Promicromonospora sukumoe: one gene and its partner. Each later gene encodes a partner of the first gene's protein in a complex. Links are inferred from orthologs where the notes say so. Each region holds a gene or a part of one and is shown on either strand. Other genes may lie near its edges.

Region 1 (4,434 bases):
CTCACGGACGCGCCCGTCGAGCCCGGGTCGTCCGGGTCGGCAGCGCTGGACGACAAGGGCCGCGTGATCGGCGTCGTCTACGCCAAGACGGCGGACGACAACAGCCTGCTGGTGCCGCTGTCGACGCTCCAGGATGTGCTGGCCGACGACACGGCGTTCACGCCGGCGTCGGGCTGCTGAGCGGGGCGCTCAACAGGTCCCGACGCTCCGCTCAGCGGGCCGGGACGCTCAGCGCGCCGCCCCGATGCGGAGCTCCAGCGAGTCCACGCGGGCCGAGATGACCTCGGACGCCGCCAGGCGGGCGTTGACCTGCTTCAGCACCGCGTCGAGCCCGGCCCGGTCGAGGCCCGGGTCCAGCGCGAGCACGACCGCGACCTCGGCCTTGCGGCCCGGCTCGGCGTGCGCGCGCACGACATGCTGCACGGGCGCCGCGGCGACGGTGACCTCGGACGCGACCTCGGGGTCGACGGCGAGCCCGTCCTCGTGCGGCACCAGGGCGGGCCGCCAGGGCTGACCCTGCGCCAGCGCCCACACGGCGGGGCGCGGGACCAGCGCCGTCGACGGACCGGCCGGGTCCACGACGATCAGCGCCCAGTTCTCGCTCACGGCCGACAGCGCCGCGCGGGTCGCCTCGACCGGGACCGGCCGCGCGTCGGGCCGCCAGGCCTGCATCGCGGCCACGGAGGTGAACACGGGCAGGGCACGCCGGCCGTCCGGGGCCTCCAGCGCCACGACGCCGGACGACGCCTCCTTGTCCACGGCCAGCCCGTCCGGGTTCTGCTCGACGACGCCGGCCTCGGCCAGCACGGGCACCAGCACGCGGGTCTCGGCCAGCCGGGCGACGACGTCGCGCAGCGGGACGGCCCCAGTCGTGTGGCCCGCCAGCAGCCGGGTCAGCTCGGCGTCGGCCGAGCCGTCGTCGCCGGCGAACTGGCTGGAGGGCTGGATGGACTTCACTCGGCGGCCTCGGCGGTAGCGGCGTCGGCGTCGCCCGGGCGCCCCGCGACGTCGAGCGCCTCGGGGAGCGTGAAGGCCCCCGCGTACAGGGCCTTGCCGACCACGGCGCCCTCGATGGTGCCCAGGGCGCGCAGCGCCCGCAGGTCGTCGAGGGACGAGATGCCGCCCGAGGCGACGACGTGCGCGGAGGTGCGCGCGGCGACGTCGGACAGGAGGTCGACGTTGGGGCCGCGCAGCGTGCCGTCCTTGGTCACGTCGGTGACGACGTAGCGGGAGCAGCCCGCCTCGTCGAGGCGGCCGAGGACCTCCCAGAGGTCGCCGCCCTCCTTGGTCCAGCCGCGGGCGGCGAGGGTGGTGCCGCGCACGTCGAGGCCGACGGCGACGCGGTCGCCGTGCTCGGCGATGACCTTGGCCGTCCAGGCCGGGTCCTCCAGCGCGGCGGTGCCGAGGTTGACGCGGCGCGCGCCGGTCGCCAGGGCCCGCTCCAGCGACTCGTCGTCGCGGATGCCGCCCGACAGCTCGACCTGTACGTCCAGCTCACCGACCACACGCGCGAGCAGGTCCGCGTTGGAACCGCGGCCGAAGGCGGCGTCGAGGTCCACGAGGTGCACCCACTCCGCACCGCCGGACTGCCAGTCCAGGGCGGCGGTCAGCGGGTCCCCGTACGAGGTCTCCGAGCCGGCCTCCCCCTGGACGAGGCGGACGGCCTGGCCGTCGGCCACGTCGACGGCGGGCAGGAGCACGAGTCGGTCGGTCATGTCTCTCCAAGTTCGTTCAGTTCGATGTGTTGAGTGCTGGGTATTCGCCCCTTTCCGGGGCCCGGAAGGGCGAATGTCCAGCACTCAACGGGTGGGGCTAGGCCAGGGTCCTGAGCCAGTTCTCTAGGAGCTGGGCGCCCGCGTCGCCCGACTTCTCGGGGTGGAACTGCGTGGCCGCGAGCGGTCCGTCCTCGACGGCCGCCACGAAGCGGCCTCCGTGGTCGGCCCACGTGACCTTCGGCGGCGTGAACCGGCCCACCGCGTTCTCGTCGTAGCCCTTGGTGAACGTCTGGGCGGCGTACGAGTGCACGAAGTAGAAGCGCTCGTCCTCGATCCCGGAGAACAGCGTCGAGCCCTCCGGGGCCTCGACCGGCGACCAGCCCATGTGCGGCACGACGTCGGCGTGCAGCCGCTCGACGACGCCGGGCCACTCGCCGATGCCGTCGGTGCGCTCGCCGTGCTCCACCCCGGCGTCGAACATGACCTGCATGCCCACGCAGATGCCCAGCACGGGGCGGTTGCCGGCCAGCCGGCGGCCCACGACCTCGTGGCCGCGCACGGCCGTGAGGCCCGCCATGCAGGCGGCGAACGCGCCGACGCCGGGCACGACCAGGCCGTCCGCGTCCTGCGCGAGGGTACGGTCGGCGGTCAGCGTCACGTCGGCGCCCACCCGCTCCAGCGAGCGGACGGCGGACCGGACGTTGCCGAAGCCGTAGTCGAGGACGACGACGCGCGCGCCCACGGTCAGATCCCGTCCTTGCTGTCCGGGCCCGTCTCGCCCTTGCCCATGCTCTTGCGGGCCTTGCGGGCGGCGGAGGTCAGCATCCGCATCGCCTTGAACTTGCTGATCGAGTCCGAGCCGACGACGCCCTCGATGTCCGCGACGGACGTGGCACCGGTCAGCAGGTCGACGACGTTCTCGGGCGCGCCGCCCAGGACGAGACCCGGGGCGAGCTCGTCGCCGCGGACGCCGTCGGCGAACCGGACCGCCGTCATCTGCTCGCCCGTGCGGGTCACCAGGACCAGCGGGACGCCGCGCACGAGCTGGGAGATCGCCGCGGCGGCCTGCTCGGGCGCGTCGCCCGAGCGGTCCCGCAGCACGCCGACGGCGCCGACCGAGGTCGGCACGGCGTCCAGGTCGAGCTGGGCCAGGGAGCTGGCGGCCGCGAGGGGCTCGGCGCCGGCGATCTGGGTGATGATCGCGGCGAACTCGGGCTCCCCGCTGCCGGTCAGCGAGGACAGGTCGTCCGGGATCTCGAGGTTGTCGAGGTCGAACTCGGGCAGGTCGTCGCCGGTGGGCGTGCTGCTGTCGGACCCGTTGTTGTCGGGCCTGGGGCTGTCGGACATGGCTGCTAGAGCGCACCCTTCGTGGACGGGATGCCGTCGACCCTCGGGTCGACGGCCACGGCGGCGCGTAGCGCACGCGCCAGCGCCTTGAACTGAGCTTCGACGATGTGGTGCGGGTCGCGGCCCGAGAGCACGCGGACGTGCAGGCAGATGCCAGCGTGGTGCGCGATGGACTCCAGCACGTGCCGCGTCAGCGAGCCCGTGAAGTGCCCGCCGATGAGGTGGTACTCCTGGCCGGGCGGCTCGCCCTCGTGCACCAGGTACGGCCGGCCCGACACGTCGACGACGGCCTGCGCGAGCGCCTCGTCGAGCGGCACGAGCGCGTCGCCGAACCGGGAGATGCCGGCCTTGTCACCGAGCGCCTGGCGCAGCGCCTCACCGATGCTGATGGCGACGTCCTCCACCGTGTGGTGGGCGTCGATGTGGGTGTCGCCGGTCGCCTGCACGGTGAGGTCGATCAGGGAGTGCTTGCCGAGCGCCGTGAGCATGTGGTCGTAGAACGGCACGCTCGTGCTGATCTCGGTGCGGCCGGTGCCGTCGAGGTCGAGCTCGACCAGCACCTTCGACTCGGACGTGGCGCGCTCCACGCGTGCTGTCCTGCTCATGCGCTTTCCTCCCCCTGCTCGTGCAGTACCTCGGTGAGCGCCGCGCGGAACGCGGCCATCTCGGCGGACGTGCCGATGGAGACCCGCAGCCAGCCCTCGGGCCCGGTCTCGCGGATCAGCACACCGCGGTCGAGCAGACCCTGCCATACCGCGTGCCGGTCGCCGAACCTGCCGAACAGCACGAAGTTGGCGTCGGTCTCCGCGACCTCGAACGGGCTCCCGTCCGGCAGGTGCTGCTTGCGCAGCCACGTGACCGTCGCGTCGCGCTCGGCGCGCAGCGTGGCGACCTGCGCCATCAGCGACTCGCGGTGGCGCAGCGCGGCGCCGGCGGCGGCCTGGGTGATGGCGCTCAGGTGGTACGGCAGGCGCACGATGCGCAGCGCGTCCACGAAGGCGGTCGACGCGACCAGGTAGCCGAGCCGCGCGCCGGCCGCGGCGAACGCCTTGGACATCGTGCGCGAGACGGCCAGGTTCGGGTACCGCTCCAGCAGCGCGACCGCCGACGGCGTGCCCGGGCGGCGGAACTCAGCGTATGCCTCGTCGACCACGACGACCGGGCGGGCACCGTCGATGTCGACCGTGAGGGCGGCCTCGCAGACCGCCTCGATCGTGGCCGTGGGCAGCGCCGTGCCGGTCGGGTTGTTGGGGCTGGCCAGCAGGATCACCGACGGACGGACCTCACGGATCGTCGCGGCGGCGTGCGCCGGATCGAGCGTGAAGTCGTCCTCGCGGCGGCCGACCACCCACGTCGTGTGGGTGTCGCGCGC
Region 2 (3,907 bases), 1.8 Mb from region 1 along the record:
ACCGCGACCTCGACGCCGTCGAGCAGCGTGATCGAGCGGCCCCGGGCCCCGCTGATCGCGGGGACGTCGACGCCGACGCCGGCCAGGCGCACGGACATGCCGGCACGGCCGGCGTCGCGCGGGAGGCGGGCGTCGCCGTGCTCCAGGGCGCCGGTCGCGTCGGCGACCTGCGCGATGCGCTCGTAGCCGACCAGGGCGCGGGGAAGCTCGCCGAGCACCCAGCCGAACGCCTGCACGGGCACGGTCATCATCGTGAGCAGGTAGGCGGCGGTGACGAGGTCGCCCGGGTCGACGGCGCCCGCGGCGATGCGCCAGGTGCCGACGGCGAGCACCAGGAGGGTGCCGATCGAGGGCAGGGTCTGGATCACGGGGTCGAACAGCGAGCGGACGATGCCGACGCGCACGTTCGCGGCGCGCAGCTCCTGCGTGCGGGTGTTGAACCGGCTCTCCTCGCGGTCCTCGGTGCCGAGTGCCTTGACGAGCAGGGCGGCCTCGAAGCTCTCGTGCGCGACGTCGGCCACGTCGCCCCGCAGGCGCTGCGCCCGGGTCACGGCCGGGGACATGTGCCGCTGGTAGACGGCGTTCACGGCGATCGTGACGGGGATGATCGCGAGGGCCGCGAGCGCCAGCCAGGGGTCGATCGCGACGAGCAGCCCCACGGAGACGCCGATCATGACGACGACGCCGAGCGCGAACGGCAGCGGGTTGAAGACGCCGGTGGCGGCCTCGGTGTCGGACGTTGTGTGGTTCAGGAGCTGGCCGGCGGGGTGCGAGCGGTGCCAGGAGACGGGCAGGCGCAGGTACTGCTTCGTCAGGGTGGTGCGGTGGTCGGCCTGGATGCCCACGAAGCCGTACCCGGCCCAGATGCGGCGCCCGGCGACGGACAGGGCGAGCGAGAGGGCGACGGCGCCGAGCACGAGGCCGGCGAGCCAGACCCGGTCGCGGGCGGCGTCGTCGCCGCCGATGGCCGGGACGACCACGGAGTCGGTGGCCCAGCCGACCGCGCGGCTGACCGCGACGGTGAGGGCGCCGAAGAGGCCGGAGGCGCCCACGGCCAGCGCGTAGATGCCGGGGTGGGCGCGCATGCCGCGCCACATGACCGAGATCGAGCGGCGCACACGCGAGCCCTGGAGGGCCATCGGGGTGGGTCGCGGGGCTTCTGGGGGCACGGCAAGACCTCGCTTCCTTGGGGGGACCCCACGATTTTCTCATGGCGCGGGAATCGATTCGACGGATTTACGCCGAGGGCGACACCGACGCTAAGACCTCAACTTCGGTCGAGGTCAAGTGATTCCGGGGTGTCGCGGTGACGGCTCAGCGGACGTCGAGGCCCGCGGCGCGCATCGCGTCCTTGACCTGGCCCACCGTGAGCGCGCCGAAGTGGAACACCGACGCCGCGAGGACGGCGTCCGCCCCCGCCCGGGCCGCCTCGACGAAGTGCTCGGGCGTGCCGGCGCCGCCGGACGCGACGAGCGGCACGTGCACGCGCTCGCGCACGGCGTGCAGCATCTCCAGGTCGAAACCGGCGGTGGTGCCGTCGGCGTCCATCGAGTTGAGCAGGATCTCGCCGGCGCCCAGCTTCGCGGCGCGCTCGGCCCACTCGACGGCGTCGATGCCGGTGCCGCGCCGTCCGCCGTGCGTGGTGACCTCGTACCCCGACGGCGTGCTGACGTCGCCGGTGACACGGCGCGCGTCGACGCTGAGGGTGAGCACCTGCGAGCCGAACCGCTGCGCGATCTCGGCGATCAGCTCCGGGCGCGCGATGGCCGCGGTGTTCACACCCACCTTGTCGGCGCCCGCGCGCAGCAGGCGGTCGACGTCGTCGGTGGAGCGCACGCCGCCGCCCACCGTCAGCGGCACGAACACCTGCTCGGCGGTGCGCCGCACCACGTCGACCATGGTCTCGCGGTCGCCGGAGGAGGCGGAGACGTCCAGGAACGTCAGCTCGTCGGCGCCCTCGGCGTCGTACCGGTCGGCGAGCTCGACCGGGTCCCCGGCGTCGCGCAGGTCGGCGAAGTTGACGCCCTTGACCACTCGGCCCGCGTCGACGTCCAGGCACGGGATCACGCGGATCGCGACGGACATCAGCCCTCCTTCTTCTTCGTGTCCTGCTTCGTTGCTTCGTCGTCCTCGGCGATCGCCTGGTGCGCGTCGAGGATGTCGACGACGTACACCACGGTCTCGCCGGCCAGCTCGCTGGCGGTGTTCGCGTAGCCGCTGCCGGGCGGCACCACCAGCATCACCTGGGAGCCGACGGTCTGCTCCAGGAGGCCCTGGTCCCAGCCTTCGACGAGGCGGCCGATGCCGATCTCCGCCGACTGCGGCGGCGTGTCCTCGGTCCAGGTCGTGTCGACCACCTCGCCGTCGCTCCAGCGCACGGCGGTGAACTCCACGGTCAGGATCTGGCCGGCCCGCACCTGCGGGCCCGTGCCGCGCAGCAGCGGGTGCACCACCAGGTCGGTCGGCGGGTCCACGCCGCGCGGGATGCGCACGGTCGGGGCGCCGAGGTCGTCGAGCCGCACCTGCGGCAGGTCCTTGCCCGGCGGCACGCCCTCGGCGCCCGCGGCGCGCGCCGGCAGCACGTCCACGACCAGCAGCACGGGGACGCCGTCCTGCTCCTCCATGAGCGTCGCGCGGGTACCGACCCGGCGGCCCTCCAGCGCCTCGAACAGCTGGTTGCCGAGCGACTGCTCGGTCATCGTGTACGCGGCCGGGGCGGTGCGGAACGTGTTCTGCAGCTCGGTGCCGTCGCGGCCGTCCTGGGCGTACAAGTTCAGCAGCACCGGGTCATCCCGTTCCAGCACGTCGCCCGTACCGGGCCAGACCATCCGCGAGGAAGGCCGGACCACCTCGAACGGCTTCTCGTACTCGAGCGTCGGCGGGGCGTCGCTCCCGCCCGTGACCTGCAGCGGGGCCTGCGAGGCCGACGACGTCGGCGACGGGCCCACCTCGACCGGCAGCGAGGCCGGCGCGCACGCCGTGGTCACGGCCACCGCGCCTGCCGCCAGACCGCCGACGAGGACGCGTACCCAGGAACTCACCCGCAGAGTCTCCCATGCCGCAGTGACGGTCCTGGAACGACGGTCGTGGACTGATCACCCTGGGACGACGGCCCCGGAGACGACGGTGCCCCGGGAACCGGCGGGCGGCCGGGTCCCGGGGCAGCGTCGCGTGCGCTCGGGTCACATGCTCTCGATGAGGCGCTCCACGCGGTCGTCCACGCTCTTGAACGGGTCCTTGCACAGCACGGTGCGCTGCGCCTGGTCGTTCAGCTTGAGGTGCACCCAGTCCACCGTGTAGTCGCGCCGTGCCTCCTGCGCCGCCCGGACGAAGTCGCCGCGCAGCTTGGCCCGGGTGGTCTGCGGCGGCAGGGCCGTCGACTCGAAGACCTCCAGGTCGGTGGTGACCCGCTCGACCATGCCGCGCGCCGCGAGCAGGTTGTAGAGCCCCTCGGTGCGCGAGATGTCGTGGTACGCGAGGTCGAGCCGGGCGATGCGCGGGTCGTCGAGCCCCAGGTCGTGCTTCTCCTGGTAGCGCCGGATCAGCTTGAGTTTGATGACCCAGTCCAGCTCCCGGTCCACGAGCGACAGGTTCTCCGCCTGCAGGGCACGCAGCCCGCGCTCCCACAGGTCGAGCACCTGCTTGACCACGGGGGTGACCTCGAGGTTGGCCTCCACGAGCTCACGGGCGCGCTCGTAGTACTCCGACTGGATCTCGATCGCCGTCATGGTCCGGCCGTTGGCCAGCGTCACGGCGTGCTTGCCCGTGCGGTCGTGGCTGATCTCCCGGATGGCCCGGATCGGGTTCTCCAGGGTGAGGTCCCGCATGGGGACCCCAGCCTCGACCAGGCGGAGCACCAGGTCGGTGCTGCCCACCTTGAGCATCGTGGTGGGCTCCGCCATGGACG

Evidence for each region.
Region 2: the proteins of hisH (region 1) and hisF are in contact, whole or in part, in a crystal structure (PDB 6RU0), measured with the Thermotoga maritima proteins. The link is inferred for Promicromonospora sukumoe from one-to-one orthologs. Residues at the interface, in WP_004080484.1 of Thermotoga maritima: Asn15, Arg18, Arg22, Arg117, Leu118, Pro119, His120, Met121, Gly122, Trp123, Asn124, Asn134, Gly135, Tyr136, Tyr138, Val140, Tyr158, Glu180, Lys181, Ser182, Ser183, Lys184, Ile185; in WP_004080486.1 of Thermotoga maritima: Met1, Leu2, Ala3, Arg5, Ser40, Glu41, Asp45, Glu46, Ala70, Glu71, Ile73, Asp74, Ile75, Pro76, Phe77, Asp98, Lys99, Ser122, Gln123, Glu161, Thr195, Leu196, Asn247, Arg249, Glu251.

What each region holds. Positions count from the first base shown.
Region 1 is NZ_JACGWV010000001.1:1,146,517-1,150,950, reverse strand. Bases 636-3,593 are described here. They hold hisH (imidazole glycerol phosphate synthase subunit HisH), read right to left. Parts: upstream 2,458-3,593; coding sequence 1,813-2,457; downstream 636-1,812. Other genes in these bases: hisB (imidazoleglycerol-phosphate dehydratase HisB), read right to left, coding at 3,068-3,593; FHX71_RS05040 (hypothetical protein), read right to left, coding at 2,460-3,062; priA (bifunctional 1-(5-phosphoribosyl)-5-((5-phosphoribosylamino)methylideneamino)imidazole-4-carboxamide isomerase/phosphoribosylanthranilate isomerase PriA), read right to left, coding at 954-1,715; FHX71_RS05055 (SseB family protein), read right to left, coding at 636-957. Also shown: FHX71_RS05060 (S1C family serine protease), read left to right, coding at 1-180; more of FHX71_RS05055, read right to left, coding at 229-635; more of hisB, read right to left, coding at 3,594-3,667; FHX71_RS05030 (histidinol-phosphate transaminase), read right to left, coding at 3,664-4,434. UniProt on the Escherichia coli protein: IGPS catalyzes the conversion of PRFAR and glutamine to IGP, AICAR and glutamate. The HisH subunit catalyzes the hydrolysis of glutamine to glutamate and ammonia as part of the synthesis of IGP and AICAR.
Region 2 is NZ_JACGWV010000001.1:2,946,715-2,950,621, forward strand. What follows is about bases 201-3,168. They hold hisF (imidazole glycerol phosphate synthase subunit HisF), read right to left. Parts: upstream 2,086-3,168; coding sequence 1,315-2,085; downstream 201-1,314. Other genes in these bases: FHX71_RS13025 (ABC transporter ATP-binding protein), read right to left, coding at 201-1,097; FHX71_RS13035 (FKBP-type peptidyl-prolyl cis-trans isomerase), read right to left, coding at 2,085-3,041. Outside these bases: more of FHX71_RS13025, read right to left, coding at 1-200; pafA (Pup--protein ligase), read right to left, coding at 3,183-3,907.